Regions from separate parts of the Lysobacter sp. SCRH-1R genome, predicted to be linked through region 2. Evidence: predicted binding sites of a transcription regulator. Region 2 holds the regulator's gene; the other holds the start of a gene.

Region 1 (14,444 bases), 1.3 Mb from region 2:
ACGCGATCATCCTGGACCGCTCGCTGCCGCGCCTGGATGGGCTGGACGTGTGCCGGCGCATCCGCGCCGAGCAGCGCCGCTCCACGCCGATCCTGATGCTCACCGCGCGCGACACGCTCGACGACAAGGTCACGGGCCTTGAAGCCGGTGCGGACGATTACCTGACCAAGCCATTCGCGATCCAGGAGCTGGAAGCGCGCGTCGCCGTGCTGATTCGCCGCGGGCGCAAGGCGATGGGCGGCGGCGTGCTGCGCGTGGCCGACCTGGTGCTCGATCCGGAAGCGATGACGGTGCACCGCGCCGGCCTGGAACTGCATCTGTCGCCGACGGGTTTCCAGCTGCTGAGCATCCTGATGCGCGAATCGCCGCGCGTGGTGTCGCGGCAGGAGATCGAGCGCGAGATCTGGAAGGGCGAATCGCCCGACTCGGACACGCTGCGCAGCCACCTGTACAACCTGCGCAAGACCATCGACCGGCCGTTCGACAATCCGCTGCTGCATACGATGCAGACGGCGGGATACAAGGTCGCGGATTTGTCCGATTCGCAGGCGCCGCGCGAAAGCGTGCCGGCGGTTTCGCAGAATCGCTATGCGGCGCAGCAGCCGGCGGTGGCCGGCGCGCATTGAGTTGTTTGAGCCCCTCTCCCTCCGGGAGAGGGGTTGGGGTAAGGGGCAACGAAGTAGGCACGTCGAACCGCCGGCGCATCACAGCGCCGCGCGTTTGCTCTTTCCGATCCCGCGAAAACCAGGATGCATTCCAGCTTTCGCTGGATGACATTGCCGATGACGGAAAGGCCATCCGCCCGGATCCCGGCCTTCGCCGGGACGAGAAGTTGAAGGTGGAAGACGACAGCCCCTCAACCACCACTCCCTCACTCCTCCAACGTAAACCCCACCTTGATCGTCACCTGCCAGTGCGCCACCTGGCCGTCCTCGACGTGCCCGCGCACGTCCTGCACGCAGAACCACTTGATGTTGCGCACCGTCTGCGAAGCGCGTTCGATCGCGCGGCGGATGGCGTCGTCGGTGCTGGTCTTCGACGAGCCGGTCAGCTCGAGGTGCTTGTAGACATGCTCGCTCATGGGAGTTCTCCGTGGAGGAAGTCGGACGTCCGCGCGGCGCGCGCCGGCCGATCATAGTCCCCGGCCGTCACGTGCCCGTGAGCCGGCCTCGACGCCGCGGTTCCGCCCGCGACGTCCGCGCTAGCCGTTCCCGCGTTCCGCTTCGCCGGCCGTCTTCGCGACGCGCGTCGGCCCGACCTCCGGCATCGCACCCGGCGCCGGCGCGCCATGGCCCGGCGCGGTGCCCGGCAGGCTGTCCGCGGGCGGCACGTTGCCCGCTTCCGGGTTCAGCACCACGATGCTGATGCGGCGGTTCACCGGCGCGAACGGATCGTTGCGATCGAACGGCACCGACGCCGCCAGGCCGACCACGCGCGAGATGCGGCCCTCGTCCAGCCCGCCCTGCACCAGCGCGCGACGCGCGGCGTTCGCGCGCTCGGCCGACAGTTCCCAGTTTCCGTAGGCGCCGCCCGAGTGGTACGGCACCTCGTCGGTGTGGCCGCCGAGCGCGATGCGATGGTGGCCGTCGTTGAGCAGCCCGCCCATCTCGCCCAGGAGGGTGTGCGCGTAGTGCTTCAGCCGCGCGCTCGCGGTGTCGAACATCGGGCGGTTGAGGCGATCGACGATCTGGATGCGCAGGCCTTCCGGCGTGAGGTCGATCAGCAGCTGGTCCTTGAACGGCGCCAGCGCCTGGCTGCGTTCGACCGCCGCTTCCAGCGTGCGCTTCAGTTCTTCCAGGCGCCGGCGTTCTTCCTCGCGCGCGAGGTCCTTCGCCTGTTTCGGCGAGATCTTCATCGGCTCGCGCGCACCGAATTCCGCCCCGTGGCCGCCGGCGACGGCGACCGCGCTGGTGGTCGGAATCAGCCGGTCGGCCGCGCCGCCCGGACCGTTCGCGCCGGGCGCGGGCTTGAGCGACTGGCCGACGACGGCGCTGGGATTCTTGAAGTATTCCGAAATCGCGGCGCGCTGCTGCTTGTCGGTGATGCCGACGATCCACATCACCAGGAAGAACGCCATCATCGCGGTCACGAAGTCCGCGTACGCGACCTTCCACGCGCCGCCGTGGTGCCCCGCGGCCACGCGCTTGACCGGCCGCAGGATGATCACCGGCCGTTCGCGATTGGCGGCCATGTCAGCGCTTTCCGCGCAGGTGCGCGTCGAGGTCGGCGAACGCCGGCCGCATGTCGGAGAACAGCAGCTTGCGCGCGAACTCCACCGCCACACTCGGCGCGTAGCCGCGCAGGCTCGACACCAGCGCCATCTTGATGATCTCGAACGCCTTGGCTTCTTCCTGCGCGTGGTGGTGCATCGCCGCCGCGAGCGGGCCGACGAAGCCGTAGCCCAGCAGGATGCCGAGGAAGGTGCCGACCAGCGCGGCGGCCACGTGATGGCCGATTTCCGCGGCTTCGCCGCCGATGGACGCCATCGTGATCACGATGCCCAGCACCGCCGCGACGATGCCGAAGCCCGGCAGCGAGTCGGCCAGCACCTGCAGCGCGTGCGCGGGCTCGGCGGCCTCCTTGCTGTGGGTTTCGAGTTCGATGTCGAGCACCTGCTCGAGTTCGTGCGCCTCGAAATTGCCGCTGACCATCAGGCGCAGGCAGTCGGTGGTGAATTCCATCAGGCGCGTGTCGGCGAGCAGCTTCGGGTATTTCTGGAACAGCTCGCTGGACGCCGGTTCGTCCACGTCGCGCTCGATCGCCATCATGCCCTCGCGGCGCGCCTTCATGAGCACGTCGTAGAGCATGGCGAGGATGTCGACGTAGTCGGCCTTCTTGTAGTGCGAGCCCTTGAGCAGGCGCGGAATGCCGCCCACGCAGGCCTTCACGACCTTCAGCGGATTGGCCACGAGGAACGCGCCCACGGCCGCGCCGCCGATGATCAGCAGCTCGTAGGGTTGCCACAGGGCGCCCAGCTTGCCGTGCGACAGAACGAAACCACCCAGAACGCTGCCGATTACGACGATGAAACCGATGATGATGAACATGAGCCGCCCCAAACTTCGAAGGGGATAACGGCGCTGCGTCGGGAAGGTTGAGGCGCGGAATGCCGACAGGTTGAGGCGCGCAATGCCGACAGGTTGATGGGTGTCGCATTCCTGTTCTCGAGCCGCTCTCCCTCCGGGAGAAGGAGTTGGGGTGAGGGGCGGGACGTGCGATGCGATGATGCGGCTGGTGCCCTTGCTTCGCTTTCAATCGCCTTCGTTCAGGCTGCGGCGCTGTGCACGTCTTCCCTCCCCTGCACGCAGGGGAGGGAGTCGGGTGGGCCTGACGGAAGCACTCACCAGACCAGGCGAAACCACCGCTCCAGCGTCTCGCCCGGGGCCAGCCTGCGCGGCTCCAGATTGAACGCGTCCGGCGGCCCGCTCTGCGGTTCGACGCAGGTCGTGCGCTCGGGCATGTCGTAGACGACCCAGTGCGCGCAGTCCGACGTCAGCGTGACGCGCTGGCCGCCTCGATGCAGGACGACCGGCGCATCGTTCAGGAAACAATCGTCCCAGGGCCCCGGAGGCGGCGGCGCGAGCGGGCGCGTCGCCATGCCGGCCCCGTCGCGCGGATACCAGGCGCTGGGCGCGAACTCGACGCGTTCAGGTTTGAGGAACCACGGATGCCAGCCCAGTTCCGCCGGCATCGCGCGCGCGCCCGCGGTCGCAGACAGCGTCATGCGCATGCCGCGCTCTTCGACCTCGATGCGTTGCCGTGCGATCCCGCCGAACGGCCAACGCTCGTCCGTCGGCATCGCGAGCGAGAGTTCGACGCGGTGCGCCGACTGCGAATCCACGCGCCACGGCAGGGCGAAACCGACGCCGTGGATCGCGTGCGCGCCCAGGTTGACCGGAAGCCGGAACGACGCGCCTTCGAAATCGAACGCGCCGCGCCGCACGCGTCCAGCCCACGGCACCATCGGGTACGAACCCCACGCCAGCATCGACGCGTTGTCGTCGCTGAAACCGGCCAGCTGTTCGATACCCTCCACGCGGACCTGCGCGATGCGTCCGCCCGCCTGCGGCGCGACCTCGACCGACATCGCGCCGTTCGTCAGCGTCAGCAGCGGGCCCGGTTCGAGCCGCGCGGTCGCGGCGTCACGCGCCATAGGGATCGATGGTGCGGATGCGGCCGTCGGCGTCGTGATGCAGCGGCGCGACCTTGATCGAACGCAGGTGCGTGACGCCGCCCGACAGGATCGAGTCGTGATAGAAGAGGAACCACTGCCCATCGAACTCGACGATGGAATGGTGCGTGGTCCAGCCCACCACCGGCGTGAGGATGCGGCCCTGGTACGTGAACGGCCCGTACGGGCTGTCACCGGTCGCGTAGCACAGGTAATGCGTGTTGCCGGTGGAATACGAGAAGTAATACTTCCCGCCGAACCTGTGCACCCACGACGCCTCGAAGAAACGGCGGTCGTGATCGCCGGCCTTCAGCGGCTGGCCGTTCCCGTCGAGGATCACCACCTCGCGCGGCGCCTCGGCGAACTCCAGCATGTCGCCGCGCAGGCGCGCGACCTTCGGGCCGAGCGCGGGCTCGTCGTCGGCGGGTTCGGCGTGCGCGTCACTGCGCACGTTGTCGCGGTACTTCTGCAGCTGCCCGCCCCACAGGCCGCCGAAGTACATGTAACTCTCGCCGTCCTCGTCGGTGAACACCGCCGGATCGATCGAGTAACTGCCCTGGATGGCTTCGGGCTGCGGCACGAACGGGCCTTCGGGACGATCGCCGACCGCCACGCCGATCTGGAACACGCCGTCGCTGCGCTTGGCCGGGAAGTACAGGTAGTACTTGCCGTCCTTCGTCGCCGCATCCGGCGCCCACATCTGCCGCTGCGCCCACTTCACGTCGCGCACGTGCAGCGCGACGCCGCAGTCGATGGCTTCGCCGTCGGGCGAATCCATGCGCAGGACGTGGTAGTCCTCCATGCCGAAGTGCGAGCCCTCGTCGTCGAACGGAATGCCCGCGTCGATGTCGTGCGAGGGATAGATGTACAGCTTGCCCTCGAACACGTGCGCCGACGGATCGGCGGTGTAGATGTGCGTGACCAGCGGCTGCGAGATCGCCCTGGCGGCGATGGCGCCCAGGTCCTGGTTCTGCGAAAGGTCGGTCATGGGGGAATCTCCGGTGTCGATCAGGCCGAGGCGGCGTTCAGTCGTCGCGCGTTGAGCTCCTGCTCGATGCGCGATTCCATCGGCTTGTTGATCTCGTACAGGAACAGCAGCACCACGCACACCAGGAACGGCAGCGACGCGTACAGGCTCACCGCCAGGCGGATGCCGTCGACGGTCTGCGCCGACTGCGCCGCCGCATCGGCGTCGTAGCCGTAGAACGCGAGGATGCCGGCGACCAGCGCGCCGCCGAAGCTCAGGCCGATCTTCAGTCCGCACAGCATCGCCGAGAAGATGATCGCGGTGGCGCGGCGATGGTTCTTCCATTCGGAGTAGTCCGCGACGTCGGCGATCATCGCCCACAGCAGCGGGATGGTGATGCCGTAGAAGAAGCCGTGCAGGATCTGCGAGACGAACACGATCCACGTCGCCTGCGGCGGGAACAGCAGGAACGCCAGCATGAACAGCGTCGACACCAATAGCGCGCCGCCGAACACGTCGCGCTTGCCGAAGCGGTCGGCGAGCTTCTTCGAGAAGCCGATGCCGCAGATCATGAAGATGATGCCGCCGGCGTTGAACAGGCTCAGCGCGGACGTCGGCGCGTCCTTCGGCCACTGGAACTCGGTCAGGCCCATGCCGGTGAGCACCGAGTTGAGTCCCGCGATGAAGCCGTTGAAGCCGACCTCGTCGAGGAAGCCGGCCAGGTGCGGCTCGCTCAGGTAGTACTTGAAGTAGTACACGTACATGCCGCCCTTCAGCGCGAGCGTCATGAACACCAGGATGGTGAGCATCAGCATCACCACCCATGGGCGGTTGCGCGCGAGGTCGGACAGGTCCTGCTTCACGCTGGATTTCTGCTCCGGCGCGGGGACGATGCGCTCGGTCGTCGTGAAGAAGGTGACCAGGAAGAACACCGTGCCGACGATCGCGAACAGCATCATCGTGTTGTGGAAGCCGCGCACCTTGTCGCCGTCGCCGAGGATCAGCACCAGCGGCAGCAGCAACGCCTGGATGATGAACTGCGCGACCATCACCGCGACGAAGCGGTACGCCGACAGGCTGTTGCGCTGCGCCATGTTGCCGGTGAGCACGCCGCTGAGCGCCGAGTACGGCAGGTTGTTGGCCGCGTAGATCATCACCAGCAGCGCGTAGGTGCCCATCGCGTAGGCGACCTTCGCGCCGGGCGCGAGGTCGGGCGTGCTGAAGGCCAGCAGCGAGAACACGCCGAACGGAATCGCCGTCCACAGGATCCACGGACGGAACTTGCCCCAGCGCGTATTGGTGCGGTCGGCGGCGATGCCCACGACCGGCGTGAACACGAACGCGCCGAGGATGCCGCCGATGAAGATGATGGTGGCCGCCGTGGCCGCGGGGATGCGGTACACGTCGGTGTAGAAGAACGCCAGGAACGTCACCAGCGTCTGGAAGATCAGGTTCGCGGCGAGGTCGCCGAGGCTGTAGCCGATCTTCTCGGTGACCGACAACGTTTCGGAAGTGCTGTTCATGATCACCTTTGGTGGGCGCCGTACCGCTGCGCTTCATATACACCACGGCCCGCCCGGTGCGCTGCACTGGACGGGCCGGGTTGGTTCCACCCTCCCCCGCTCGCGCGGGGGAGGGATTACCGCGTCAGAACGTGCCGCGAACGCCGATCGTGTACGTGGTGCCGAAATCGTACATGTCGTTGACCGCGTTCTCGAAGGCGAAGTAGGAACGGCGCTCCTCGTCCAGGATGTTGGTCACGTTGAAGAAGATCTGCGGCTTGGACTTCACGTTGACCAGCGTGTAGCTGCTGGACAGGTCGAGCTGGCCGCGGTCCTCGCCGAACAGCTGCGCGAACGGGATGCCCTGCTGGTTCGCACCGCTGGCCGCGGAACCTTCCTGCCAGTTGTACGACAGGCGCGCCTGGGCGACGTCGTTCTCCCAGTAGATGGTCGCGTTCCACATCGTCGGCGACAGGCCGTAGACGTTGCTCGACAGCGCCGCCGCGTCCTTGCCGATGGTCGACAGGTCGATCTTCGAGAAGTTGCCCATGAAGCCCAGGCCGTCGAGCACGAAGCTCAGCGGCTGCACCCAGATCGCTTCCCAGCCATTGATCTCGAGTTCCGCGTCGGCGTTGACCTGCTGCTGCACGTTCACCGTCGCGACGTCCGGGCCGCCGCGCGAGTTGATCGCCTGCTGCTGCGCGTCGACCAGGTCTTCGAACGGAATGCCCAGGTCGGTGAACGGACGGGTGACCACGCCCTGGTAGGTGTAGCCCTTGATGCGCTTGTTGAACAGCGTCAGGCCGACGAAGCCCTCACCGCCGGTATACCACTCGCCGCCGATGTCGAAGTTGGTCGAGGTGTACGGGGTCAGGTCCGGGTTGCCCTGCGTCGCCACCTGCGCCGAGATGTCGCTGAAGGTCGTCGCCGGCAGCATCGAGCTCGGGTTCGGACGCGTCATCGTGCGCGAGGCCGAGGTGCGCAGCACCACGTCTTCGGCGACGTCCCACGCCGCGCTGAACGACGGCAGCCATTCGTTGTAGTCGCTGGTCAGCGTCTGCCACTCGCGCACGCCGCCGATGGTGACCGGGCCGCTGATGTCCTGGTCGGTCTTCGCGTAACGCACGCCCATGTTGAAGCGCAGGTTTCGATGCCAGACCTCGGACTCGCCGTTGATCATGATGAAGGCCGCGGTGTTGGCCTCATCGAAACCGCCGGTCGGCGCGCTGGTGTTGGCGTTGTTCGCCTCGGCCGCCGAGTCGCGGTAGAAGGCGTAGTTCGTGTCGGCCATGAAGCGGTCGAAATCGACGGTCACGAAGCCGGCGGGACCCGGCCTGAGGTAGTTCGGCAGCGCCGCGTCGGGCACCTGCGAGAACGCGTACGGCTGCCAGTTCGTGCCGGTGTCGCCGAAGCCGACGATCGAGCGGGAGTTCTCGTCGTAGGCGATGCCGAAGGTGACGTTGTTGCGGTCGTCGCCCAGCTGGAGGCTCGTGTTCAGGCCGCCGGTGGTGGTCACGCGCTTCTCGTTCTGCGCCCACACGCGACCGCCGGTCCAGGTCCAGCCGATGTTCGGATCGTTGAGGTCCAGGCCGCTCTGCGTGGTCGGGAGGTCGCCGTTGTTCTGGTACTGCACGGTGGTGACCGGCGAGTTGAACAGGATCGTCGGCGAGTCGCGGAACATCCAGCTGCGGCTCACGCTGGCCTGCACGTCGAGCTTGACGTCCTCATCGAAGTAGAACGTGAACCCCGGCGTGAACTGCCAGTACTTCACGTCCTCGGTGTACGGGCGGGCTTCGAGGAAGTACTGCGCGTTCTCGAACGTGGCGCTGGTGACGACGTTGTTCGCGTCCAGCTGCATGTTCGTGGGAACCATCGCGCCGTTGCGGCCGATCAGGTTGATGTCGATGCGGTCGTTGGTGCGGTGCGCGTCGGTGTACAGGACGTCGGCGTACACCTCGAGGTTCTCGTTCGGACGCCACTGCACCGAAGCCAGGAACGCATCGCGGTCGCGATCGCCGGACATGTGCACCGGGCGGCCGAGGCGCGGGATCAGCGCTTCGCCGATCTGCGCGTTGGTCAGGCCCGGGTTGTGGTCGCGCAGCCATTGCGCGTCGATCGTCTCGCCCGGGCGGGACGGGATGGAATCGGGAATGCGCCAGCCATTGCCGCCGGTGGTGTTGCAGGGCGCGCCCATCTCGGGGAACGTGTCGCCCGCACCGCCGTCGAAGCACTGCGCGTTGGTCAGGTTCGGATTCGTCCAGCCGATCGTCTCGTAGCCTTCCACGCCGATGTGGCCGCGCTGCGAGGTCAGGCCCACCAGCACGCCGAAGGTCTTGTCCTCGTTCAACCAGCTGCCGATCACGGTGCCGCGCGGGCTGGTCTTCTCGCTGAGGTCGTTGTAGTCGCCCTGCAGCGAGTAGGTGACCTGCGATTCGGGGTTGTCGAACGGCCGCACGTTGCGCATGTCGACCACGCCCGACGCGCCGCCCTCGGGCTGCGCCGCCGTCGGCGACTTGTACACCTTCAGCTGCGTGAAGAATTCGGTCGGGAACAGGTTCAGGTCGACTTCGCGATTCGCGTTCTGCGCGTCCAGGCCGATGGAGGCCGTCGCGACCGACTGACCGTTGATGGTCGTCTTGGTGAAGCTGCTGGGCAGGCCGCGGATGGCGATGTTGAGGCCTTCGCCGTTGACGTCGCGGTTCAGCTGGATGCCCGGGATGCGGGCCAGCGACTCGGCGATGTTCACGTCGGGGAACTTGCCGATGTCCTCGGCGTAGATGGCATCGACGAAGCCGGTCGATTCGCGCTTGGCGAGCGTGGAGTACTCAAGGCTCTGGCGGAAGCCGGTCGCGACGACGCGATCGAGTTCGGTCACCTGCTCCTGCGTGGACTGCGGCTGCGCCTGCGCCTCGTCGGCGGCGGGCGTGGCCGTCTGCGCCTGCGCGAATGCCGTCGAGCTGGCCAAACCGAACAGCGCCAGGCCCAACGCGCGCGACAGCGCGTTTCTTGCGATCTGCTTCTGCACCGTACTCCCCTCCCGTTTCTGGTACGCGGCCATCCCTTCGGGTTCGCCGCACTCGTTTTTGTGTTTGGAACCCTTGTGACCCGGTGATCCCCGCCACGAAGGCAGGCCGCACAAGTGCGCCGGATGGTAGCGCTACCATTTTTTCCCCGCACGCTGCGGTGCGACATGAAATTCCGCAGGCCTGCAAGGCGAGTTTGTCGCAGCGCAGCATGACGTTACGCCCGGAAAGAAGGTTGGATATGGGGTGTCGACCCCGGCCGGTTGCCCGCGCGGTACGCTCGCCGTGATAGCGCTACCACTTTTCACCTTCCACACACACCTGCGCAGCGTGCAGGAGGACCCCGCGCCCATGCCCCACGTCCCCGCCCCACACGTCCCCGCCGCGAGCGATCGCGCACGGATTCCTGCCGCATGAACGACACGGCCACGCCGCAGGCACCCGCGACCACCCGGGTCGGAAACTACCGCTGGCGCGTCTGCGCGATGCTGCTGGCGGCGACCACCATCAACTACGTCGACCGCCAGGTGCTCGGCGTGCTCGCGCCGTTCCTGCAGACCGAAATCGGCTGGAACGAAATCGAGTACGGCTACATCGTCACCTCGTTCCAGGCGGCATACGCGATCGGCCTGCTGTGCACCGGCGCGATCATCGACCGCTTCGGCACGCGCATCGGCTACGCCATCGCGATCAGCGTGTGGAGCGTGGCGGCGATGGCGCACGCACTCGCCGGCAGCGTCGTCGGATTCGCCGCCGCGCGTTTCGCGCTCGGCCTGGGCGAAGCCGGCAACTTTCCCGCGGCGATCAAGACCGTCGCCGAATGGTTCCCGCGCCGCGAGCGCGCGCTCGCCGTGGGCGTGTTCAACGCGGGCTCCAACGTCGGCGCGGTGCTCGCGCCGCTGCTGGTGCCGGTCATCGCCGCGACGTGGGGCTGGCAGGCGGCGTTCCTGTTCACCGGCGTGCTCAGCGCGACCTGGCTCGCCGGCTGGCTGCTCACCTATCGCACGCCGGAGAACCAGCCCAAGCTCGGCGCGGCGGAGCTGCAGCACATCCGCAGCGATCCGCCCGAACCCATGGTGAAAGTGCCGTGGCTGCAGTTGCTGCGCCATCGCCAGGCGTGGGCGTTCGTCGCGGCGAAGTTCATCACCGATCCGGTGTGGTGGCTGTTCCTGTTCTGGCTCGGCAAGTTCCTCGCCTCGGAATACAAGCTGTCGCTGAGCACGATTGGCTTGCCGATGATCGTCGTGTACCTGATGGCCGACGTCGGCAGCATCGCCGGCGGGTGGCTCGCCGGACGTTTCATGCGACTGGGCTGGGACGTGAACCGCGCGCGCAAGGGCGCGATGCTCACCTGCGCGCTGTGCGTGGCGCCGATCGTGCTGGTCACGCAGGTCGACAACCTGTGGGTCGCCGTGGCACTGATCGGCCTGGCGATGGCCGGCCACCAGGGGTGGTCGGCGAACGTGTTCACGCTGCCGTCGGACATGTTCCCGCGCCACGCGGTGGCTTCCGTGGTCGGCATCGGCGGTTTCGCCGGCGCGGTCGGCGGCATGCTGATGTCGGTCTTCACCGGCGCGCAGCTGGAATCCACCGGCAGCTACGCGCGCATCTTCCTGATCGCCGGCTGCGCATACCTGCTCGCGCTCGCGGTCGTGCACCTGCTGGTGCCGAAACTGCAGCCCGCCGCGCTCGGGAAGGTGTCCGCCGGCTGACGTTCCGCATTCCACTTTCCGTAGGGGGAAACGCATGAAACACCGTCAAACCATGCTCTTCGCGCTGATCGGCGCCGCGCTCGCGCTGCCGGCCTTCGCGCAGCGGACCGACGCCACCGCGCTCGCCGCCGGCAACGCGAAGTTCCTCGGCAGCGCGTACAGCAAGCCGCAGGCGAAGGATTTCGCGATCTACTGGAACAAGGTCACGCCGGAAAACGCCGGCAAGTGGGGCGAAGTGGAAAAGCGCCGCGACCGCATGGACTGGCGCGGCCTCGACGAGGCGTACCGCATCGCGAAGGACCACCACCTGCCCTTCCAGATGCACGTGATGGTGTGGGGCAACCAGCAGCCGGAATGGATCGAGAAGCTCCCCGTCGCCGAGCAGCGCGAGGAGATCGAGGAATGGTTCGCGGCGGTGGCGCAGCGCTATCCGGACCTGGACTACGTCGAAGTCGTCAACGAGCCGCTCAACGATCCGCCGAACAAGGACGACAAGGGCGGCGGCAACTACATCGAAGCACTCGGCGGCAGCGGCGCGAGCGGCTGGGACTGGATCGTCGAATCCTATCGCCTCGCGCGCAGGCACTTCCCGAACGCGAAGCTGCTGATCAACGACTACAACATCACCAACAAGCCAGACGCGACGAAGCGCTATCGCGAGATCATCGACCTGCTGCGCCGCGACAACCTGGTCGACGGCATCGGCGTGCAGGGCCATGCATTCGCGACGACGCCGGACGTGCCGATGTCGGTGCACAAGGCGAACCTCGACCTGCTGGCGGAAAGCGGCCTGCCGATCTACGTCACCGAACTCGACATCGACGGTCCGACCGACGAGCAGCAGCTGGCCGATTACAAGCGGATTTTCCCGGTGTTCTGGGAACATCCGGCGGTGAAGGGCGTGACGCTGTGGGGCTTCCGCCCGGGCCTGTGGCGGCAGAAGGAGAAGGCGTACCTGGTGCGCAAGGACGGCAGCGAGCGTCCGGCGTTGCAGTGGCTGCGCGAATACGTGCGCGGGACGGCGGCGAAGCCGGCGCAATGAGGGTTCCTGCGCGAAAGGCACGCCGCGATCGGGCACGGCTGGTACGCGGCTGCGCTGCGGTCGTCCTGCTGCTGGGCATCGCAGCGCCGGCGATCGCATCGGAAGACTGCGCCCAACCCGCCGCCATCTGTGACAACGCGGTCACCGGCGCGCTCGCGCTCGTCGATCACGGGCGCGTCGCGCGCGTGATCGTCGACGAAGCGGATTTCGCGGGCGTGCTGCGCGCCGCGCGTGATCTCGAAGGGGATCTCGCGAAGATCGCCGGCACGCGCGGCGACGCGAAGCCGACGAAGACCGCGATCATCGCCGGCACGCTCGGGCGCAGTCCGCGCATCGATCGCATCGTCGCGGCGAGGAAGCTCGACACGACCGGCGTCGCAGGCACGTGGGAAGGTTACCTGCTGCAGGTCGTCGAGCGCCCCGAGCCCGGTATCGATCGCGCACTGGTCGTCGCCGGCGCCGACAAGCGCGGCACGATCTTCGGTCTCTACGAACTCTCGCGCCGCCTGGGCGTGTCGCCGTGGAACTGGTGGGCCGACGTCCCCGTGCAACCGCGCGAAACGCGTTACATCGCGCCGGGCCGCTTCGTCGACGCACCGCAGGTGCGTTATCGCGGCATCTTCCTCAACGACGAGGACCCCGCGCTCGGCGGCTGGATGAAGACCACCTACGGCGGGCCGAACCACCGGTTCTACGAACGCGTGTTCGAGCTCGTGCTGCGCCTGAAGGGCAACTACCTGTGGCCGGCGATGTGGGGCCGCGCCTTCGCCGACGACGATCCGCGAAGTCCGCGACTCGCCGACGAGTACGGCATCGTGATCGGCACCAGCCATCACGAACCGATGATGCGCGCGCACGTCGAATGGGAGCGCCATGGCAAGGGGCCGTGGGACTACACGAAGAACGCCGACACGCTGCGCGCGTTCTGGCGCGAGGGCATCGCGCGCATGGGCACGAACGAAAGCGTGGTGACGCTCGGCATGCGCGGCGACGGCGACGAGCCGATGACGCAGGGCACGGCGATCGAACTGCTGCAAACCATCGTTTCCGACCAGCGCGACATCCTGCGCGACATCACCGGGAAACCACCGGAAGACACGCCGCAGGTGTGGGCGCTCTACAAGGAAGTGCAGGATTACTTCGACGCCGGCATGAAGGTGCCGGACGATGTCACGCTGCTGTTCGCCGACGACAACTGGGGCAACATCCGCCGCCTTCCGAAGCCCGGCGAAACGCGCGGTGGCGGTTACGGCGTGTACTACCACTTCGATTACGTCGGCGGGCCGCGCAACTACAAATGGCTCAACACGACGCAGATCGAGCGCACGTGGGAGCAGATGCATCTCGCCTACGCGTACGGCGCGCGGCGGTTGTGGATCGTCAACGTCGGCGACCTGAAGCCGATGGAGTTCCCGATCTCGTTCTTCCTCGACCATGCGTGGAAGCCGGAGGCGTTCGGGCTCGACGATCTGGAACGCTATCCGTCCCGCTGGGCCGCCGAGCAGTTCGGCGCGCAGCACGCGCAGGACATCGGCGAACTCCTCACGCGCTACACGCAGTACAACGCGCGCCGCAAGCCGGAGCTGCTCTCGCCCGACACCTTCAGCCTCGTGCACGACCACGAAGCCAGGCGCGTCGTCGCCGACTGGAACGCGCTGGTCGAGCGCGCGCGGGCGATCGGCGCGAAACTCGGGCCGCCGTACCGCGATGCCTATTACCAGCTGGTCGAGTATCCGGTGGCCGCCAGCGCGAACCTCACCGCGATGTACGTCGCCGTGGGCCGCAACCGGTTGTACGCGAAGCAGGGACGCGCGTCGGCGAATACGCAGGCGGAGCTGGCGCGTCGCCTGTTCGAACGCGACGCGGAACTGGCGCGCGTGTACGAGCAGGACATCGCCGGCGGCAAGTGGGTCCACATGATGTCGCAGCCACGCATCGGCTACACCGGCTGGCAGCAGCCGGAGCGCAACCTCATGCCGGCGCTGTCGAGCGTTGCGCCGAAGACGGCCGCGTCGATGGGCGTGGCG
Region 2 (14,444 bases):
GGATCAGCATGCGCTCGCCGTGCGTGCCGATGCCGGTGATGAACTGGCGGTCGATCGTCGCGCCGATTTCCGGCACCGGGCGGATCTGCTCGGCCTCCAGGCGGACCACGTCGGAGACGCTGTCCACGACCATGCCCACGACGCGGTCGGCGACGTTGAGCACGATCATCACCGTGAGCGCGTTGTATTCGGCCTTCGCGAGGCGGAACTTCAGGCGCATGTCGATGACCGGCACGATGGTGCCGCGCAGGTTGATCACGCCCTTGATGTAGTCGGGCGCGTCGGGCAGGCGGGTGACGGTGTCGTAGCCGCGGATTTCCTGGACTTTCAGGATCTCCACGCCGTACTCCTCCTCGCCCAGGGCGAAGGTGAGGTACTCGTCGGCCGATTCGATGGTGGCGGTGATGTCGTTCATGTCGGGCTCTCGCTGGTTCTTTTGTAGCCCGGGTAAGCGCAGCGCACCCGGGTATTGCGTTTGTTGGGGCGTGCACCCCGGGTGCGGCCTGCGGCCTTGCCCGGGCTGCAACATCGGGCGGTCAAGCCGCCTGCGGCATCCGCTGCGCCTGCACCAGCCCGCCGACATCGACGATCAGCGCGACGCGCCCGTCGCCGAGGATCGTCGCGCCGGAAATGCCCTGCACGCGGCGGTAGTTCGCTTCCAGGTTCTTCACCACCACCTGCTGCTGGCCGAGCAGTTCGTCGACTTCCAGCGACAGGCGCTGGCCGTCGGCTTCGACCACCACCGCGATTCCGTTGCCCGGATTCGCGCCGGCATGCGCGTGGGCGGACGCGCCGGCGGACAGGCCGTACTGCGAGGCCAGGTCGATCAGCGGCAGGTAGTCCTCGCGCACGCGCAGCACGCGCGCCTCGCCGGCGATGGTGCGTACATCCCCCGCGGCCGGCTGCAGCGATTCGATCACCGAATTCAGCGGCAGGATGAAGACTTCGCCTCCGACCGCGACGGTCATGCCGTCGAGGATCGCCAGCGTCAGCGGCAGGCGGATCGACACCGTGGTGCCGGCGCCCTTCTTCGACCGGATCTCGACCTGGCCGCCGAGCGCGGCGATGTTCTTCTTCACCACGTCCATGCCGACGCCGCGACCGGACAGGTCGGTGAGCTGTTCGGCGGTGGAGAAGCCCGGATGGAATACGAGGTCCCACACCTGCGCGTCGGTCGGGTTGTCGCCGATGGGCAGGTTGCGTTCGGCGGCCTTGCGCAGGATGCGCTCGCGATCCAGGCCGCGGCCGTCGTCGCTGATCTCGATGACGATGTGCCCGCCCTGGTGCTGCGCGTTGAGCGAGATCGTGCCGGTCTCGTCCTTGCCGGCCGCGCGGCGCTCGGCAGGCAGCTCCAGGCCGTGGTCGATGGCGTTGCGCACCAGGTGCACGAGCGGATCGACGATCTTCTCGATCACGCCCTTGTCCAGCTCGGTGGCTTCACCGCTGGTGCGCAGGCGCACCTTCTTGTCCAGGCGCGCGGCGAGGTCGCGGACCATGCGCGGGAAGCGGCTGAAGGCGAATTCCACCGGCAGCATGCGCACGCCCATCACCGCTTCCTGCAGGTCGCGGGTGTTGCGGTCGAGCTGTTCCAGGCCCGACAGCAGCAGTTCGTTGGCGACCGGGTCCAGCTGCGTGGAGCGCTGGCGCAGCATCGCCTGGGTGATGACGAGCTCGCCCACCAGGTTGATCAGCGCGTCGACCTTGTTGACGGCGACGCGGATGGACGAGTCGGCGGCGTCGCCCGCGCCGGCCTTGCGCGCGTCGTTGCCGCCGTTGCGCGTGTCGATCGCGACGACGTTGTCGGGCGTTTCCGGCAGCGGCGACGGCGGCGGCGCGACGGCGGACGTGGCCGGAATGCCTTCGATGGCGAGTTCGCACTGGTCCTCGACCCACGCGAACGCGTCGTCGATCGCGCTGCGCGGCACGCTGCCGGGCAGCATCAGGTCCCAGGCGAGGTAGGCCTCGTACGGATCGAGTTCGGAGAACTTCGGCAGCGTGTTGTCGAGCGCGGTGACGCCCAGTTCGCCGTGGCTGGACAGCTCGCGCAGGATGCGCAGCGGATCGTTGCCGGACAGGAACATCGACGGCGCCGGCTTGAAGCCGATGCGCCATTCGGCGATTTCCGGCGCCTTCGCTTCGGTCTTCGCGGCGGACGCGACTTCGCGGCCCATCATCTTCGCCAGGCCGTCGTGCGCGCGCTTGAGATTCGCCTCGTCGATCGCATCGCCGTGTTCGGCCGCGCCGAGCAGGCCGCGCAGCGCATCGCCGGCGACCAGCAGCGCGCCGATCGCATCGGCGTCGAGCTGGCGGCGGCCGCTGCGCGCTTCGTCCAGCAGCGTTTCAAGCTGGTGGGTCAGTTCGCTGATCGCGGTGAAGCCGAACGTCGCCGCGCCGCCCTTGATCGAATGCGCGGCGCGGAAGACGACGTTGATGGTCTCGCCGTCTGCCGAACCGGACTCCATCGCGAGCAGGCCCGCTTCCATGGCGTCCAGGTTTTCGCGGCTTTCCTCGAAGAAGGCGGCGTGGAAGCGGGTGATGTCCATGGGCGAGTGATGAGTGAGTAGGAACGGGAAACGAGAGGGAAGGGCGCGGCGGTGGTGGGTCGAATCAACTAGCGCAACTGGCCAGGTTCTGGGTCCTCACCACTCGTTCCTCGCTTTCAGCCCAGGACCTTGCGGACCGTCGCCAGCAGCTGTTCCGGATCGAACGGCTTGACCAGCCAGCCGGTCGCGCCGGCGGCCTTGCCTTCGGCCTTCTTGTCGCCGCCGGATTCCGTGGTGAGCATCAGCAGCGGGGTGAAGCGGTAGTCGGGCAGCTGGCGCAGCTGGCGGATCAGTTCGATGCCGTCCATGCGCGGCATGTTCACGTCGGTCACCACGGCGTCGAAACGCTGGGTCTTGGCGACGTCGAGCGCGGCCTGGCCGTCCTCGGCTTCGCGCACGTTGAAGCCGCCGCCGGTGAGGGCGAAGGCGACCATCTGCCGCATGGAGGTGGAGTCGTCGACGATCAGCAGGTTCTTGGACATCGTGGCCGGCTTCTGTTGGAAGTGAAAGGAGAGGTGGGGATGGGGTCAGGCGGTCGGCGCGTCGACGCCGAGGCTCTTGGCGAGCGCGAGCTGGCGCGCGGCGTCGGCGAGCACCGGCGATGCGCCGGTCACGACGGTGGCGAGGCCAAGCGCGGCGCGTTCGCGCACGAAGGCATGGAGCATCTGCAGCCCGGCCGTGTGCACGCGCTCGACGGCGTCGCCGGTGAGCGAAAGCGGTTCGGCGTCCTCCAGGTGCGGGCGCAGCGCGGCCTGCAGGTCGGCGACGTGTTCGATGCCGAGGTCGGAGGGAAGGGGCAGTGCGTTCATGGCTGTGTGCGGTTCGCCGTGGTCATTCGAATGGGATAACGGCGGGGGTTGGGAGGACTTGAGTGCGTGGCGTGGCGGGCGTTTGTAGCCCGGGTAAGCGAAGCGCACCCGGGAACATCGTCTCCGGCGCCGTTGCCCCGGGTGCGGCCTTCGGCCTTACCCGGGCTACAAGAGCCGCTTCGATCGGACGCACCGCTGCCATCCATGGCGGGACGCTTCAGCTCCCGGAACGCCCGGCCCGTCCATCCATGGCCGGTCGTTCGTCTCGACGCGCGCCAGTGGCGCGCAAGCGTCGCTCCTCACCCGAACAAGGCATTGGCGTCCAGCAGCACCGTCGGCTTCGCCACCACGCGCGCGACACCCACGATCGCCCGCGACGGCGACGCCATCAGCGGCGGTTCGATGCGATCGGGGCCGAGCGTCACCACGTCGTCGACCGCGCTGACCAGTGCGCCGATCAGTTCGTTGTCGCGTTCGACCACGACGATGCGCGCGCGCTCGTCGGGCGTGACGCGGCCGGTGCCGAGCCACAGCCCCAGGTCGAACACCGGCACGATCCGCCCGCGCAGGTTCATCGCGCCGAGCACCGACGGCGCCGCGCCACGCATGGCGACGATGGGCGCGGTGCGGCCGACTTCCTGCACGCGCAGCAGTTCGATCGCGTAGCTGTCCTCGCCCACGGCGACGCGCAGCCAGCGGTGCGTGGTGGTGACCGACGGCGGCAACGCGGGCGGGGTGAATTCGACCGGACGCAGGCCGGTGCGGGCGTCGGGTTGCGCGCTGGTGGGGCGGTGGGCGGGTGGTTGCGGGGGTGTTGCGGGCGCGGGTGCGGCGATGGGAGCGGAAGCCGGTATCGACGCCGAAGCAGAAGCCGCGGCGCTCGACATGGACGGCGCAGCCGGTGCGGCCATGGCCGCGGCGAACAGCGGATCGGAGTCGAGTTCGGCGAGCAGCCCGGGATCGATCTGCGGCGCGGCGACGTCCGGCGCAGCGAACAAGGGGTCGGAGTCGAGCTCGGCGAGCAGGCCTGGATCGATCTGCGACGCCGCGACTTCGGGCGCAGCGAACAGCGGATCGGAGTCCAGTTCGGCGAGCAACCCCGGATCGATCCGCGACGTGGCCGGACTTGCCGGAGCATTCGTCGCGAACAACGGATCGGAGTCCAGTTCGGCAAGCAGACCCGCGTCGATCAACGTCGTCGAAACGTCGTCGTGAGCTGCAGCCTCAACGCTCCCTCCCCTGCCTGCAGGCGAGGGTTGGGGAGGGGTGACGTCCACAGCGCGGTCGTGCCCGGAGCCCGGCACCTGCGCGCCGCGTAGCTGTCCGGCGAACAACGGATCGGAGTCCAATTCCGCAAGCAACCCCGCATCGATCACCGACGGCGCAGCGTTGCCGTCAGCGACAGCCTCACCGCTCGCCAGCGCCATCACCGGCGCATTCGCCGCCACAGGCGCAGGCGCCACCGCATCGACCGTGAGGTCGAGCAGTTCGTCGAGGTAGGCGTCGAGGGCGGGATGGTTCATGTCGGTTCCGTTACGGGCGCATCGCCGCGCGCGAAGGCGGCAACGCAGGGCCCTGCAAATCTCAAGCCGCTTCCTTGTGCTGATCGCCGGCGGCTTCCTGCTCCAGCAGCCACTTCAATGCGCGCCGGTACATGTCGACGCCGCGACCGTCCGGCGGATCGGCCTTCACCAGCGAGGCCGCATCGCGCAGGCGCGTGTCCATCGGCACGGCGTGCGTCCAGACGCGGTCGCCGTAGCGGTCCTGCAACTCGTACAGGCTCGCCACGCCCGTGCGCGTGCGGCGGTCGAACAGCGTCGGCAGCACGTGGCGCGGCAGCGGGCGGCGGCGCGAACGCTCGACCATCTCCGCCGTGCGCAGCATGTCGGCCAGGCCGTGCAGCGCGAGCGGGTCGGTCTGCGTCGGCACGATCAGGCGATCGGCCGCCGCCAGCGCGTTGACCATCAGCAGGCCGAGCGTGGGCGGGCAGTCCATCAGCACGTAGTCGTAGACCTCGCGCACGGTGTGCAACGCGCGACCGAGCGCCAGGCCCAGGCCCGGCTGCGTCGCGCCGCGGCGTTCCAGCGTCGCCAGCGCGGCCTGCGCGGCGACGACCTGCAGGTCGGGCACGTGCGTGTAGCGCGCCAGTTCGAGCAGCCCGGCACCGCTGCCGCTGAACAGGTCGTGGGTGCCGGATGGCGGCGGATCGGCGGGGATCTCGAAGGCGCGCGTCAGCGACGCGTGCGGATCGAGGTCGAGCAGCAGCACGCGGTTTCCCGCGGTCGCGAGGCCGCGTGCAAGCAACAGCGACGTCGTGGTCTTGCCGACGCCGCCCTTCTGGTTGGCGATTGCCCAGGCGCGCATCAGCCCGCTCCCGGTTGGGTGGTGGTGGAATTCGTTCGTGCCGCCGCCGCACGCGCGGCGTCGGCGGCGGTGCGATCGGTTTCGGCGGCGATGCCGTCGTTCCCCGCGCCATGCGCGCGCGCGGCGGCCGCGGCGGCGCCCGGCGCCTTCGCGGCGGGGTAGAGGTCGGCGGCGACGTCGTCGGCCGTGTCGTCATCAGCCGCGTCGTCGTCCATGGCGATCGTCGGCGGCGAGCGGTCCTCGACCGCGTCAGGGCCCTGCGGACTGGCGAGGATCACCAGCAGCACGCGGCGGTTCGCGTTGCGGCCTTCGGGCGTGGCGTTGTCGGCGACCGGCTGGTATTCGCCGTAGCCGACCACCGCGAGGCGCGCCGGCGAAATGCCCGCCTGCGCCATCACGTGGACGATGCTCGCCGCGCGCGCGGTCGACAGTTCCCAGTTCGACGGGAACTGCGCCGTCGCGATCGGCATGTTGTCGGTGTAACCCTCCACGCGCAGCGCGTTGGGCTCGTCGGCCAGCACGGTGGCGATGCGGCGCACGGTGTCGACCGCGCGCGGGTTGGGCACCGCGACGCCGCTGGCGAAGAGGATGTCGCTCTGGATCTCGACTTCCAGGAAGTTGTAGCTGCGCCGCACGGTGACCAGCTTCTGCTTCACCAGTTCCGACAGCGCCTCCTGGATGCGCCGGCCGATCGAATGCAGCTGCGCGCCCTGCGCCGACTCGCGTTCGCTCACCTGGCGCGCGGCCTCCTTCGCGCTGCCGCTGGCGCCGAAGGTCGGCATGTCGAGCACCTGCTTCATGCGCGGCGAGGCGATGGGCGTGGACGAGGACGGCCCGGATTTCGAACCCGGCGTCACCAGCGAGGGACGATCGAACGCCGAACCGCGCAGCTGGTGCATGCCCAGCTGGATCGGCGTCACCGTGCGCGGCGGTCCGCCGAACGCGGACGACAGCGCATCGGCCAGCACGCGGTACTTGCCCTCGTTGATCGAGGAAATCGCGTACATCACCACGAAGAAGGCGAGCAGCAGCGTGATCAGGTCGCCATAGGGGATCGCCCACGCTTCGTGGTTGGCGTGCTCCTCGTGCTGGTGTCGGCGGCGACCGGCCATGATCGTGCGCGCTCCGTCAGACCACGAAGCCGTTGAGCCGCGCTTCGATGTTGCGCGGGTTCTCGCCCTGGGCGATGCCGATGAGGCCTTCGATGATCATCTCGCGCTCGTCGGCCTGCTGGTTGATCAGGCCCTTCAGCTTGGCCGCGATCGGCAGCAGCATCAGGTTCGCAAGGCCGATGCCGTAGATCGTCGCGGTGAACGCGGCGGCGATGCCGTGGCCGAGCTTGCTCGGGTCGGCGAGGTTCTTCATCACCGCCATCAGGCCGAGCACCGCGCCGATGATGCCCAGCGTCGGCGAATAGATGCCGGCGCCCTCGAACACCTTCGCCGCGGCGAGGTCGCGCTGCGACTGGCCGTGCAGTTCGATCTCCAGCATCTGCCGGATCGATTCGGGCTCCACGCCGTCGACCACCATCTGCAGGCCCTTGCGCACGAACGGATCGTCCTGCGCCTGCACTTCCGCTTCCAGGCCGAGCAGGCCCTGGCGGCGCGCGACGGTGGACCACTCGACCAGGCGCGCGATCATCGCCGGACGGTCCTGCACCGGCGGGCGGAACACCCAGCGCACGATCGCCAGCGCACGCTTGAACGTCGCCATCGGCGTCTGCACCAGGATCGCCGCGCACGTGCCCAGGATCACGATGACGAACGCCGCCGGCGACCACAGGCCGGAGAGGCCTGCGCCCTTCAGGATGCTGCCGCCGACCAGGGCGACCAGCGCGAGTACGATGCCGATGACGGAGAGTCTGTCCATGGGTCGATGGTCCTGGCTCAGGAACGAGGGAAGAGCAGCGGGAAACGAGCAGGGACGTCAGCGCTCACTCGTGTCTCGTTCCTGTTCACCCGTTCCTAGTTCTTAACGGTTGCCGCCTGCCCGACTTGAGCCGGCCTGCCTTCACTCGTTCCTGGTTCCCCGGCCTTCGTTCCTGGCCCGCAGGCCGGTCCTGAGCAGCGCGTCGACATCCAGGATCAGCGCCATGCGGCCGTCGCCGACCAGGCTGGCGCCGGCGTAACCGGCCAGGCCGCGCAGCGTGCGGGGCAGGGCCTTGATGACCACTTCCTCGCGACCGCGCACGCGATCCACCGTCAGGCAGAAGCGCGAATCGCCCGACTGCAGCACCACGCAGGTCGTCGCCGCGCCGGGTTCCGGCGGCAGGCCGAGCCAGGTGCGCAGCTCGATCAGCGGCAGCGGTTCGTCGCGCAGGTCGAGCATGCGCTGGCCGTCGACCCACAGCGGTTCGATGCGCTCGTGCGCGAGCACTTCGACCACGCGCACCAGCGGCAGCGCGTAGACGTCCTCGTCCAGTTCGATCAGCAGCGTCGGCAGGATCGCCAGCGTCAGCGGCACGCGGATCGCGAAGCGCGAACCGCGCCCGACCTCCGAATGGATCTGCACCTGGCCGGACAGTTCGCGGATCTTCGACTGCACCACGTCCATGCCGACGCCGCGCCCGGACAGGTCGCTGACTTCGCTGCGCGTGGAGAAGCCGGCCATGAAGATCAGGTTGAGGCATTCGTCCGAGGTCAGCCGCGCGGCGGCATCGGAATCGATCAGGCCCTTCCTGATTGCGCTGCGGCGGATCTTTTCCGGATCGATGCCGGCGCCGTCGTCGCTGACTTCGATCGAGACATGGTCGCCTTCCTGCTGCGCCGACAGGCGCACGATGCCCTGTTCGGGCTTGCCGGCGGCGCGGCGCGCCTCGGGCGATTCGATGCCGTGGTCGATCGCGTTGCGCACCAGGTGCACGAGCGGATCGGCCAGCGCTTCGACGAGGTTGCGGTCCAGTTCGGTTTCCGCGCCGATGATCTCCAGTTCGACCGACTTCTTCACCTGCCGCGCGACGTCGCGCGCGAGCTTGGGGAAGCGCGCGAACACGCGTCCGACCGGCTGCATGCGCACCATCATCACCGCCGATTGCAAACGCGAGGTGGCGACGTCGAGCGCGGTCACGGCGCGGTCGAGGTCCTCGTCGCGCAGGCGCGGGCGGATGGTCTTCAGGCGGTTGCGCGCGAGCACCAGTTCGCCGACCAGGTCGACCATGGCGTCCAGGCGGCGCACGTCGACGCGGACGGTGGGGTCTTCGGCGGCTTTTGAAGGAGCCGCGGCTTTTGCTCCTCCCGCTGCCTGCGGGGAGAGATGGGGAGGAGGTGAAGTCCGTGCGATTGCGTCGCCCGCAGGGGCCGGCTTCGCGACCGGCTTCGCCGAAATCGTCGGCACGTGCGTGACGAAACCCTTCGCGCCGTCGCGCAATGACTGCAGCAACCCGGCCGGTGCGTGTTCGGGTTCCTCGCCGTTCGACACGGCCGCGAGCATGTCCACCAGCAGGTCCAGCGACTGCTGCGCACCGTCGAACGCGTCCGCGTCCATCGGCACGGTGCCGTCGCGCGCGACGTTGAGGCGATCCTCCACCGCGTGGCAGATCTCCACCATCGGGCCGAAGTCGAGGAAGCCCGCGCCGCCCTTGATGGTGTGGAAACCGCGGAACACGGCGTTGAGCGCGTCGCGATCGGTCGGCGCGTGTTCCAGCGCGACCATCTGCTCGCCGAGCTGGTCGAGGATCTCGCGCGCTTCGATCAGGAAGTCGGCGGCGATGTCGTTGGCGATGGCGCTCATGAGCAGGAAACGAGAGGAGAGGGGTGAGGAACGAGTGACGCGGTCACGCGGAGCCCGGCGTTGGTAGCCCGGGTAAGCCAAGCGCACCCGGGGTTTGCGGCGCCGGAGACGTTGCCCCGGGTGCGGCCTTCGGCCTTACCCGGGCTACAAGAGCGACGCGCGCCGCGATTTGCTTCATCCGTTCTCATCGGCATGACTCGCGTCGAACGCCTCAAAGCCCCAGCGACGACAGCAGATCGTTCGCGTCTTCCTGCGTCGCGGGCGTCGGGTCCACGCCCGCCACCGACGGGCCGTAACCGCGGTTGTTGTGGTTGAGGTGGCTAAGGTGGATTGGCGTCGCCTCGCCGTCGGTGATCTCGCCCAGACCCGCATGCACCGCACGGACGAGTTCGACGACGCGGCGGATGATCTGGCCGGTGAGGTCCTGATAGCCCTGCGCCGCGGTCATTTCCGACATGCGCGAGCGGATCGCGGCGATGGTCGCGGCTTGTTCGTCGGTCGATGCATCCGGCAGCGTGCCCAGCAGGACGCCGCATTCCTGGATCAAATCGAGCGTGCGATGGCTCGCGTCCTCGCTCACGTGCACGACGTGCTCGAGGCGCGCGCAGGCTTCCGGCAGCGATGCGTTCGGATTCGCGCTGCCGTTGCCCAGCGCGGTGTCCAGTTCGCGCGCGAGCTTCGCCAGGCCCTGCACCAGCGGCTGGCTGCGCCACTGGATCAGCGCGTCGACGTTGCTGCGCCAGCCGGCGAGGTCGTCGTGTTCCAGCGCCCACAGCGCCGCGTGCAGGCGCGCGATGACGGCCTGCCGATCCTCGCTGAGCGCCTTCTCGAAGGAGGGCGCGTCGGTCACGCGGCGGCTCCCAGGCGCTCGAACACCTTGTTGAGCTTGTCTTCCAGCGTCGCCGCGGTGAACGGCTTGATGACGTAGCCGTTCACGCCGGCCTGCGCGGCTTCGATGATCTGCTCGCGCTTGGCTTCGGCGGTGACCATCAGCACCGGGATCTTCGCCAGCGACGCGTCGGCGCGGATCGCCTTGAGCAGGTCGATGCCCGGCATGCCCGGCATGTTCCAGTCGGTGACGACCAGGTCGAACGGCGCCTTCTTCAGCTCGATCAGCGCGGTCGAGCCGTCGTCGGCCTCGGCGGTGTTGTGGAAGCCCAGATCGTTGAGCAGGTTCTTGACGATGCGGCGCATGGTCGAGAAGTCGTCGACGATGAGGATGCGGATGTTCTTGTCCATGTGGGCTTGCTCGATACGAAGTGGTTCAAAAGGGAAGATCAGGCGGTTGCAGCCCGGGCAAGCGGAGCGCACCCGGGTCGTGCGCGTGGGTCCCCGGGTGCGCTGCGCTTGCCCGGGCGGTCAGAACTCGTCGTCGTCATCGCCGTGCGTCCCGCGCCATTCGCCCAGGCGCGAGCGCAACCGCAGCATCGCCTGGCCGTGGATCTGGCACACGCGCGATTCGGATACGTTGAGTACCGCGCCGATCTCGCGCAGGTTCAGTTCCTGCTCGTAGTACAGCGACAGCACCAGCTGTTCGCGCTCGGGCAGATGGCCGATGGCCGCGCCGAGCGCTTCCTTGAAGGCGACCTGCTCGAACTCGCGCGCGGGCGTCGCGCCGGCGTGGTGCGCCAGGTGCGGTTCGCCGTCGTGTTCGTCCAGGTGCGCTTCCAGGCTGATCAGCTGGCCGCGCGCGGCGTCCTCGAGCATGCGGTGGTATTCGTCGAGCGGGACGTTGAGCGCGACCGCCACTTCCTGCGCGGTCGCGGCGCGGCCGGTGCGCTGTTCGACCTCGCGTGTCGCCGCGACCACGTCGCGATAACGGCGATGCACCGAACGCGGCACCCAGTCGCCACGGCGGATCTCGTCGATCATCGCGCCGCGGATGCGGATGGATGCATATGTTTCGAACGCGGCGCCTTGATCGGCCTGGAAATTCCGCGCCGCGTCGATCAGGCCGAGCATGCCGGCCTGGATCAGGTCGTCGATCTCCACGCTCGCGGGCAGTCGCGCGGCGAGGTGGTGCGCGATGCGGCGCACCAGTTCGCCGTGTTTCTCGACGATCTCCGTGGCGTTGCCGTGGTCGGCCGCGCGCTGGGTCGCCTTGTATTGGGCGGCGGCGGCGTTCATGCGACGGCGCTCCTCAGCGGGTCGTTGGCGTTGGCGGCATTCGCGCCATGGGCGACGAGGCGTTCCATGAAGAACTCCACGCCGCCGCGCGGGCCGAGCGGCGACTGCCAGCTGCCGGCGCGTCGCGCGATGTCGCGGAAGGCCAGCGCCGACGGGCAGCCGGGAAAGGCCTCGACGACGGCTTCCTGACGCTGGATCGCGCGGCGCAGCCATTCGTCGCGCGGGATCGCGCCGAGGTAGTGCAGGGTGACATCGAGGAAGCGCGCGCTGACGCGTTCGAGCTTCTCGAACAGCTGCTTGCCCTCGATCGCGTTGTTGACCTGGTTCGCCAGCACCTGCACGCGGGTGACGCCGCGCTCGCGGCTGAGCACCTTGATCAGCGCGTAGGCGTCGGTGACCGAGGCCGGCTCGTCGCAGACCACCACGATCACGTCCTGCGCGGCCTGGCAGAAGGTCAGCACGCTGTCGGAAATGCCGGCGGCGTTGTCGACCACCATCGCGTCCAGCGGCAGGTCGAGCTGGCAGAAGGCGTGCACCAGGCCGACGTGCTGCTGCGGCAGCAGTTCGGTCATGTGGCGCTTGCCCGACGCGGCGGGGACGACCCACAAACCGCGCGGGCCTTCCAGCAGCGTGTCCTGCAGTTCGCAGCGGCCGGCGAAGACGTCGGCAAGGGTGAACTGCGGCGACAGGCCGAGCATCACGTCGACGTTCGCCAGGCCCAGGTCGGTGTCCAGCAGCAGCGTGCGCTGGCCGGCGTGGACCAGCGACATGGCGAGGTTCACCGACACCGAGGTCTTGCCCACGCCGCCCTTGCCGCTGGCCACCGCGATGACGCGTACCGGCGCGCGCGCGCTGCCGTTGGCGGCGGAGGTGGCGTTGAGATCAGCTGGCGAATGCATGGCGGTCCTCGGTGGGGAGGGTCACAGGGCGGGAATCGAGAGACCCGAGGGGGTTATCGGCAGCACGTCGCACTTTCTCGAGGGTCGAAACGAGGCGATGTGCATCGGCGGCGGCGATGTCGGCCGGAACCGCCTGTCCGTCGGTGGTGTAGGCCAGGCTCAGGCCCTGCTGGACCAGCACCGACAGCGGCGAACCCAGGCGGCCGGTCTCGTCCAGCTTGGTCAGCACCACGCCTTCCGGCGAGGCCGGGCGGTAGCGGCGGACCACTTCGCCCAGGTCGTGGGCGTTGGTGTTGGCCGGCAGCACCAGCAGGCTGCGCACGCGCTTGGCGGCGCGCAGCCAGAGGATCTGGCCGAGCAGCGCCCGGTCGCGCAGGCCGTGGCCGGCGGTATCGACCAGCACCAGCGGGTAGTCGGCGAGCTGGTCGAGCGCGTCGTTCAGCGCCTCCGGGCCGGCGGCTTCGCACACGGTCACGCCGAGGCGGCGGCCGAGGATGTGCAGCTGCTCCGTGGCGCCGGGGCGTTCGGTATCGGTGGTCACCAGGGCGACGTCGCGGGCGCGGTGGCGCTGGGCGAAGCGCGCGGCGAGCTTGGCGGCGGTGGTCGTCTTGCCGGCGCCGGTCGGGCCGACCAGGGCGATCACGCCGCCGTCGTCGATGGGTTCGTGGCGGGCGACGGAAATCGCGCGCGCCAGTTCTTCCAGCACCGGTTCGCGGATCTGCGCCGGCTCGAGGCGGGCGTCGATGCGGCCGGCGATGGTCTGCGCCAGATTTTCGTCGCAGCCGTAGCGCAGCAGCATGTCGAACGCGGCGGCCCGCGCCGGCGATCCGCGCAGGCGTTCGACGGTGAGCTGGCCGAGTTCGCGCTCGATCAGGGCGCGCATGGTCGCCAGTTCGTCGCGCATGGCGATGAAGGCGGGGTCGCGGTTGTCGGGGACGGCGTGGAGGTGGGGGGCTTCGGCTTTCGCAGCGGCGCTGTTCGGGGCGACGTTCGAGATCGCGGCCGACTGGGCCGCTCTCCCCACGGGAGAGGGGTTGGGGTGAGGGGCAACGGAGGGATTGCTCAACAGATCGATGTAGGAGGCAGAACCCCCTGCGGCAGCGACCTCTTCGACGTGATCCCGACCTCCAGGAGAAGGAAGCAACGCGTCATCGCTCCACAGATCCGCAAGGCTGCGGTACTCGCCCGCACCACTCGCCGAAGCGTCGGAAGAGAGGACAGCGCCACCGATCGGAGAGGCGGCCGTGGGCGCGGCCTCCTCCCGATCGGTGGCGCTCTCCCGCATTGCCTCGTTGCTGGCGGCGACCTTGCCGGCGTTCGCAGCCGCTTCGGCGATGGCGGCATTCGAGAAGGCCGCCGCCGTCGCTTCGAACTTCTCCCCCTGCGGAATCAGCGCCGCCATCATCGCGTCGAAACGCGAGGTGTCCGGCGGCGGCAGCGGCGAGGCCGTCACGACCGTTTCGGACTTCGGCATGCGCGGCGCGGTCTGCAGCGGCGTGCCGTCGCCGATGGCGAACACGGCGCGGCCCCGGATCGGCGATTCGGCGATCTTCGCGCGCGGCTGCGCGCCGGCGGACAACGTGACCACGGCCGGTTCGTCGCGTTCGAGTTCGACGCGCGTGGCCTGCGCAGGTTCCACGTTCTTCATTTCGATGCGCTCCATGTGGGCGCGCGCGTCCTCGCGCGGCGCTTCGCCGACCGGCGCGGTCCAGGCGGGCTTGGACTTCGATGGCTTGGTCAGCAGCGCGGCGAGCGAGCCGAAGCGCGATTTCTCTTCCGAGTTCGCCGCGGAGCGGTTTTGCTCCTCCCCCTCCTTGGAGGCCGGGGTTGGGAGGAGGGAGCCCGGCGCGGTAGCGCCGAGCCCTGCGCGGTTGGTTGTATGGCGTGCAAGCTCGCCGCTGCGCGGCTTCGCGACCCCTTCCCAACCCTCCCCTGCACGCAGGGGAGGGAGTCGATCGGCTTCGGGCTGCTTC

Evidence for each region. The regulator FliA, encoded in region 2, starts transcription of late flagellar genes. The targets are predictions, from matches to a motif close to TAAAGTTTNNCNNNCNNNGGCCGATAA.
Region 1: motA (flagellar motor stator protein MotA) is a predicted target of FliA. The motif match lies at 3,072-3,098, and genes of this name have one in related genera.

The regions. Positions count from the first base shown of each region.
Region 1 is NZ_CM173227.1:496,305-510,748, reverse strand. It holds gene AC3ANK_RS02200 (response regulator transcription factor) at 1-626, shown strand, start outside; gene AC3ANK_RS02195 (dodecin) at 872-1,081, opposite strand; gene motB (flagellar motor protein MotB) at 1,202-2,191, opposite strand; gene motA (flagellar motor stator protein MotA) at 2,193-3,047, opposite strand; gene AC3ANK_RS02180 (aldose 1-epimerase) at 3,341-4,153, opposite strand; gene AC3ANK_RS02175 (glycoside hydrolase family 43 protein) at 4,143-5,159, opposite strand; gene AC3ANK_RS02170 (MFS transporter) at 5,180-6,661, opposite strand; gene AC3ANK_RS02165 (TonB-dependent receptor) at 6,786-9,665, opposite strand; gene AC3ANK_RS02160 (MFS transporter) at 10,077-11,375, shown strand; gene AC3ANK_RS02155 (endo-1,4-beta-xylanase) at 11,428-12,417, shown strand; gene AC3ANK_RS02150 (glycosyl hydrolase 115 family protein) at 12,414-14,444, shown strand, end outside.
Region 2 is NZ_CM173227.1:3,362,360-3,376,803, reverse strand. It holds gene AC3ANK_RS15490 (chemotaxis protein CheW) at 1-415, opposite strand, end outside; gene AC3ANK_RS15485 (chemotaxis protein CheA) at 537-2,543, opposite strand; gene AC3ANK_RS15480 (response regulator) at 2,660-3,025, opposite strand; gene AC3ANK_RS15475 (STAS domain-containing protein) at 3,071-3,352, opposite strand; gene AC3ANK_RS15470 (chemotaxis protein CheW) at 3,652-4,875, opposite strand; gene AC3ANK_RS15465 (ParA family protein) at 4,937-5,716, opposite strand; gene motD (flagellar motor protein MotD) at 5,716-6,828, opposite strand; gene AC3ANK_RS15455 (flagellar motor protein) at 6,845-7,585, opposite strand; gene AC3ANK_RS15450 (chemotaxis protein CheA) at 7,727-9,445, opposite strand; gene AC3ANK_RS15445 (protein phosphatase CheZ) at 9,657-10,295, opposite strand; gene cheY (chemotaxis response regulator CheY) at 10,292-10,684, opposite strand; gene AC3ANK_RS15435 (RNA polymerase sigma factor FliA) at 10,805-11,572, opposite strand; gene AC3ANK_RS15430 (MinD/ParA family protein) at 11,569-12,471, opposite strand; gene flhF (flagellar biosynthesis GTPase FlhF) at 12,455-14,444, opposite strand, start outside.